DNA from 2 places in the Serratia sp. L9 genome. Region 1 is predicted to be linked to the other one. Evidence: predicted binding sites of a transcription regulator. Region 1 holds the regulator's gene; the other holds the start of a gene.
What was found. Region 1 encodes PurR, which represses purine synthesis genes. Its sites were predicted from a motif close to CANGCAAACGTTTGCNTG; they were not measured.

Region 2: purT (formate-dependent phosphoribosylglycinamide formyltransferase) is a predicted target of PurR. The motif match lies at 1,393-1,410, and genes of this name have one in related genera.

Annotation. Positions count from the first base shown of each region.
Region 1 is NZ_CP192591.1:4,185,292-4,188,684, reverse strand. It holds gene punR (DNA-binding transcriptional activator PunR) at 123-1,067, shown strand; gene purR (HTH-type transcriptional repressor PurR) at 1,064-2,089, opposite strand; gene ACQ86O_RS19935 (YnhF family membrane protein) at 2,469-2,558, shown strand; gene sodB (superoxide dismutase [Fe]) at 2,608-3,186, opposite strand.
Region 2 is NZ_CP192591.1:3,553,865-3,557,257, forward strand. It holds gene ACQ86O_RS16815 (YoaH family protein) at 1-120, shown strand, start outside; gene purT (formate-dependent phosphoribosylglycinamide formyltransferase) at 157-1,335, opposite strand; gene dbpA (ATP-dependent RNA helicase DbpA) at 1,590-2,972, shown strand; gene ACQ86O_RS16830 (YebG family protein) at 3,058-3,381, shown strand.

The sequences.
Region 1 (3,393 bases):
GTATTTCTCGTTAAAATTATGTTGTCGCAGGTTTTTTAGCGCCGGCAAGTTTATCCGGCTGGATCTCTGCTTGTGAAACGGTAATATTTGCAAGATGCTATTAAAAAATTTGAAGGCAAGCTATGTGGTCTGAATATTCGCTTGATGTGGTTGATGCGGTGGCTCGAACGGGGAGTTTCAGTGCGGCGGCGCAGGAATTACATCGGGTACCCTCTGCGGTGAGCTACACCGTGCGGCAATTGGAACAATGGCTTGCCGTGCCGTTGTTTGAACGACGCCATCGCGATGTGGAACTGACGCCTGCCGGGGTCCTGTTCGTTAAAGAGGCGCGGCTTGTTATCAAAAAAATGCTTGATACGCGGCGGCAATGTCAACAGGTCGCTAATGGTTGGCGTGGTCAATTGAGGATTGCGGTCGACTTGATTGTGAAACCGCTGCGTAGCCGCCAACTGGTACTGGATTTTTATCGTCATTTCCCCGATGTGGAATTGGTGGTGCAGCCGGAAGTATTTAATGGCGTGTGGGATGCGTTGGTAGATGGTCGTGCGGAGATGGCGATTGGTGCCACGCGAGCGGTGCCGGTCGGCGGTGGGTATGCTTTTCGTGATATGGGTTTTATGAACTGGCTGTGCGTGGTGCATGCCAGCCATCCTCTGGCAGCTTTGAAAGGGGAGTTGCATAACGATCAATTGCGGCCTTATCCCTCATTGCTGCTGGAGGATACCTCCCGCAATTTACCCAAACGTGTGACTTGGTCGCTGGATAACCAGCGGCGGTTAAACGTGCCTGATTGGGTTTCGGCGGTAGACTGCCTGCGGGCTGGTTTGTGTGTCGGCATGGTTCCCGCACATCGGGTTCTGCCGATGGTGCAAAGCGGAGAGCTGGTGGCGCTGCAACTGCATGAACCCTTCCCACCCAGCGCCTGTTGCCTGACATGGCAGCAAAATGCCCAATCACCGGCAATGGCGTGGTTATTGGATTATCTGGGTGACAGCGACACGCTCAACCAGGAATGGCTAAGCGAAGAACTGCCGGGCAACACACTGCTGCCCGGCATGGGCAGTTAGCGGCGGTAATCGATAAAAGGGCCATCCGCAACGGAACGGCGTTCGATCAGCTTAGGATGTACTTCGATAACCTGTGACTCTTCACGCTTGCTGATAATGCGGTCCAGCAACATGGTGAAGGCCATTTCCCCCAGTCTTTCTTTAGGCTGGTGAATGGTGGTCAGTGCCGGGGTAAAGTAACGGGCATTACGCACGTTATCGTAACCGATCACCGAAATATCCTGCGGTACGCGCAGCCCCAATTCGTCGGCAGCACAGATAGCCCCCATCGCCATGATGTCGCCTCCGCAGAACACCGCGGTAGGGCGGTGTTTTTGCGAAAGAATTTGATGCATGGCCTTGTAACCGGACTCAGGCTCGAAATCCCCCTGAACAATCCACTCTTCGCGTACTTCGATATGAGCCTCTTCCAACGCCTTCAGGAAGCCCTGATGGCGGCCGCCGCCGGTGTTACGCGAAAGTTGACCAGGAATGGCGCCAATATCCCGATGACCACGCTCGATCAGGTAACGGCCAGCCTGATAGCCCCCTTCGAAGGCATTGTCGATAATCGTATCGGTGAAGTCCCCACGCGCGCTGCCCCAATCCATAACGACCATGGGAATATTGCGGTAATCCTCCAGCATCCCCAGTAACTGGTCTGGATATTCAGAACACATCACCAGCAATCCATCGACGCGCTTTTGAGCCAGCATGGCCAGATAAGCTTGCTGCTTATCGAGGTTATTGTGCGAGTTACATAAGATGAGTGTGTAACCCTTGCTGTAACAACTGTTTTCTACCGCTTCGATCACTTCGGCAAAGTAGGGCGCTTCGCTTGATGTGGCCAGCAGGCCGATAGATTTGGTGTGGTTGACTTTCAGGCTGCGGGCCACGGCGCTAGGGGAATAGTGCAGCTCTTTTATCGCAGCCCAAACGGCTGCTTTGGTATCTTCGGCGACGAAACGCGTTTTATTGATAACGTGGGAAACGGTAGTGGTAGAAACGCCAGCGCGTTTGGCCACATCTTTAATCGTTGCCATGTAAAGAATGACTCCTGAACCCACATGTTACAGCATGTAAGTATGATGTTAATCGTTTGCCTGCGTAGATCCTTTCCCAAATAAGCGAAAACTGAGTTTTTAGTGCTGAAGTCGTAAGTCGCTCGAACAGGAGGGGCATTTTGCCGGTACGCAGTTGTGAACTGCGGATTTTGTCGCATATTGAAGAAAAGTGGAAGAGCTAATCAGCATTTATAAGCAGGAGTTTGATAACAAGATTTTATACCCGCCGTCTTTCCTGTTGGGCACTTATCGGGAACTTGAAATTCATAGGGTATAATCACGAACTGTGGGAAAATGATTTGACGTATTAACTGTGTGGCTTATGCTCTTGGGAAACCAATCGAAAAGGGAGTTGTTTATGGATACCGATTTGAAAATGTCTTTGCTGACCACCATTGGTGCCTTGGCAATGATTATTATCTTTAGCTTTATCGCAGCATTGAACTGATAAGAAAGGCGCAGCATGCTGCGCCTTATCATTGGTTAATCCCCCGCCGTCACGCCAGGTTCTTCTCCACAAACGCCCAGTTCACCAGTGCCCAGAAGTTTTCCAGGTATTTTGGCCGCGCATTGCGGTAATCGATGTAGTAAGCATGTTCCCACACGTCAACGGTCAGCAACGGTTTGTCTTCACCGGTCAGCGGAGTTGCCGCATTTGAGGTGCTGACGATCGCCAGTGAGCCGTCTGCTTTTTTCACCAGCCAAGTCCAGCCAGCACCGAAGTTTTTCACTGCGGCATCGGTGAACTGTTCCTTGAAGGCAGCGAAAGAACCGAAGGATTTGTTAATCGTCTCGGCTACTGCCCCTGTTGGCTCGCCGCCGCCTTGCGGGGACAAACAGTGCCAATAGAAAGTGTGGTTCCATACTTGTGCGGCATTATTGAAAACGCCACCGGTAGAGGTTTTGACGATCTCAACCAGGGATTTGCCTTCGAACTCGCTACCTTTCACCAGATTGTTCAGGTTTACCACATAGGTGTTATGGTGCTTGCCGTAGTGGTATTCCAGCGTTTCTGCGGAAATGTGTGGCTCAAGGGCATTTTTCTCATACGGTAATGCAGGTAATTCGAACGACATTGCTTTCTCCTTTTTATATACAGCACTTTTCTTCCGATACCTTCAGCCGGAGTGGCGGAGGGCGGAAAAACCGAATTGTTATATTATTTTTATGGTTATTAATCTTAGCAACTTTCCGGGTGAATAAAAGATCCAAACCGTGTTAAGCGTCTGATTGTTTAAAGTATCGGCAGGAAAATGAGGGGGCTGAGGTTTAGGGGCTCAGCC
Region 2 (3,393 bases), 630 kb from region 1:
ATTCGTGAAAAGCATCAGGGCGATCAGGTTAGCGTACTGTTCGATGATGAAGAGGAAGACGTGCAGGAAGCACCAACCGAGTATCTGGAAGACAATACTGAAGACGACGAGAATTACTGAGGTTATCGGGGGCCGGCATACCGACCCCCGATGATTTTATCCCTGCACGATCACCGCAGCGGCGGCCTGTTTCGCCAAGGCAACGGCCTGCTCAACCTCTGGCGCCGTCGCCAGTGCCACACCCATCCGGCGCTTACCGCCGATGTCCGGTTTACCAAATAAACGCACCTGATTGTAGCCGGTCAGTGCCGCGTCTAATCCACTGAAGCGCACGTTGTCACTGCAAAGTTCCGGCAGGATCACCGCAGAAGCGGACGGCCCGAACTGGCGGATAGCGTTAATCGGCAACCCCAGAAAAGCACGGACGTGCAGGGCAAACTCCGAAATATCCTGCGAAATCAGGGTTACCATTCCAGTATCGTGTGGGCGAGGGGAAACCTCGCTGAAAATCACGTCATCACCACAGACAAACAGCTCAACGCCAAATAGACCAAAACCGCCTAGCGCGTTAACCACGTCTTGTGCAATCGCCTGCGCACGGCTCAATGCCAATTCGGACATCTGCTGTGGCTGCCAGGATTCACGGTAGTCGCCATCTTCCTGGCGATGGCCGATCGGAGCACAGAAATGGATACCGTCGATGGCGTTGATGGTCAGCAGCGTGATTTCGAAATCAAAGCGTACCAGGCCTTCCACAATCACTCGTCCGCCGCCAGCGCGGCCGCCTTCCTGAGCGTAACTCCAGGCAGCGCTCAGTTGCTGTTCGCTGCGGATCAGGCTTTGCCCTTTGCCGGAAGAGCTCATGACCGGCTTGACGATGCAGGGATAACCGATTTCTGCCACCGCCTGGCGGAAACTCGCTTCGCTATCGGCAAAACGGTAACTGGATGTCGGCAGACCCAGCGTTTCGGCAGCCAGGCGACGGATCCCTTCACGGTTCATGGTCAGGCGTGTGGCTTCGGCACAGGGCACTACGTGGTGGCCGAGTTGTTCAAGTTCAACCAGCATGCTGGTGGCAATGGCTTCAATTTCCGGCACGATATAATCGGGACGTTCCTGTTCGATCAACGTTTTCAGCGCATTACCATCCAGCATATTAATCACATGGCTGCGGTGCGCCACATGCATGGCTGGGGCATCGGCGTAACGATCGACGGCAATCACTTCCAAACCTAAACGCTGGCATTCAATGGCAACTTCTTTACCCAGCTCACCTGAGCCGAGCAGCATAACGCGGGTAGCGGATGGGCGCAGGGCGGTTCCAATAGTTAACATAGTCTCGTACCTGGATTTGTAATAATTAACGCGGTCTGACAACGAGCGCGCAGTATATACGAAAACGATTGCGTACGCAGCTGTGGGCAACCTGATTGATCCCAAAGCGCAGTTGTCTGCTGTCTAAACCCGTTTTCGACGGTTTTTTTAACGCCTGAAATCCGGAATCCACACTAACTCTGTTATCATCTGCGCCTGATCCGGTGCGACCTAACCGCTGCGCCGCCTTTCCACTTGCTATAAGAGTTATTGCCGTGAGCACAGTTTCCTTTTCTTCCCTGCCGCTGCCAGCCGAACAGTTGGCCAACCTCAACGAACTGGGGTATGCCGAAATGACGCCGGTACAGGCCGCAGCGCTGCCCGCCATCCTGAAAGGGCAGGACGTACGTGCCAAAGCAAAAACCGGCAGCGGCAAGACGGCGGCATTTGGTATCGGCCTGCTGGACAAAATCAACGTTGCCCAGGTGGCGACCCAGGCCCTGATCCTGTGCCCAACGCGTGAACTGGCCGACCAGGTAAGCAAAGAACTGCGCCGCCTGGCTCGTTTCACGCAGAACATTAAGATCCTGACCCTGTGCGGTGGCCAACCGGTGGGGCCACAGCTTGATTCACTGGTGCATGCGCCGCACATTGTGGTGGGTACTCCAGGGCGCGTGCAGGAGCATCTGCGCAAGAAAACCCTGGTGCTGGATCTCCTGCAAGTCCTGGTGCTGGACGAAGCTGACCGTATGCTGGACATGGGTTTTGCCGACGACATCGATGATGTGATCAGTTACACGCCATCACAGCGCCAGACCCTGCTGTTTTCTGCCACTTATCCGGCGGGCATTGAACGCATCAGCGCCCGAGTGCAACGTGAGCCACTGAATGTGGAAGTGGACGACGGCGAAGAGCAAGCCAGCATTGAGCAGCGGTTCTATGAAACCACCCGCGATCAACGTCCTGCGTTGCTGGTGGCGGCAATCCGCCATTATCAACCTTCTTCCTGCGTAATATTCTGTAACACCAAGCGTGATTGCCAGAGCGTGTATGAAGCGCTCGAGGCTCGGGATATCAGCGTGTTGGCGCTGCATGGTGATCTGGAACAGCGCGATAGGGATCAGGTGCTGGTGCGCTTTGCCAACCGCAGTTGCCGCGTGCTGGTTGCGACCGACGTTGCCGCCCGTGGCCTGGATATCAAAGAATTGGAGTTGGTGGTCAATTACGAACTTTCGTTTGATCCCGAAGTGCACGTTCACCGCATTGGCCGCACCGGCCGTGCTGGTCTGAGCGGGATGGCGATCAGCCTGTGTACGCCACAGGAAATGGTTCGTGTACATGCCCTCGAAGATTACCTGCAGATGAAGGCAAAATGGGCTCCGGTATCGGAACTGAGCGGCGCACCTAACACACCGCTTGATGCTGAAATGGTTACTTTATGCATCGACGGTGGCCGCAAGGCAAAAATCCGCCCAGGTGATATTCTGGGCGCGCTGACGGGTGACGCCGGGCTGACGGCCGCGGAAGTGGGCAAAATCGATATGTTCCCGGTACATGCCTATGTGGCTATCCGTAAAGCCAGCGCGCGCAAAGCGTTGCAACAGCTTCAGCAAGGTAAAATCAAAGGCAAGAGCTGCAAAGTGCGGCTGTTGAAATAATCAACGGCGGGCTGCTTGCGGCCCGGTCTGAAATTACACTATACTGTATAAAATTACAGTACCATAACCTTTGAGGGACAAGCTCATGGCTGTTGAAGTGAAATATGTGGTAGTTAGAAACGGTGAGGAAAAAATGACTTTCGCAAACAAGAAAGAAGCCGATGCCTACGACAAAATGTTGGATCTGGCTGATAGCCTCGGCGAGTGGTTGCAACAAGCTCCAGTAACGCTGGAAGAAGAGCAGCGTGAAGGGCTGAGTTTCTTCCTGGCGGAACATAAAGACGCGTTAACGCAGATCCTGCGTGGCGGCGCAGCGCCACAAGAAACGGTAAAAAAGCCCGCTAAAGCCAAGGCAGAGAAAGCCGCCACCCCGATAGAAGGCTCGGAGTCCGAGCAGCAGGCAGCGTAATCCGCAATATTG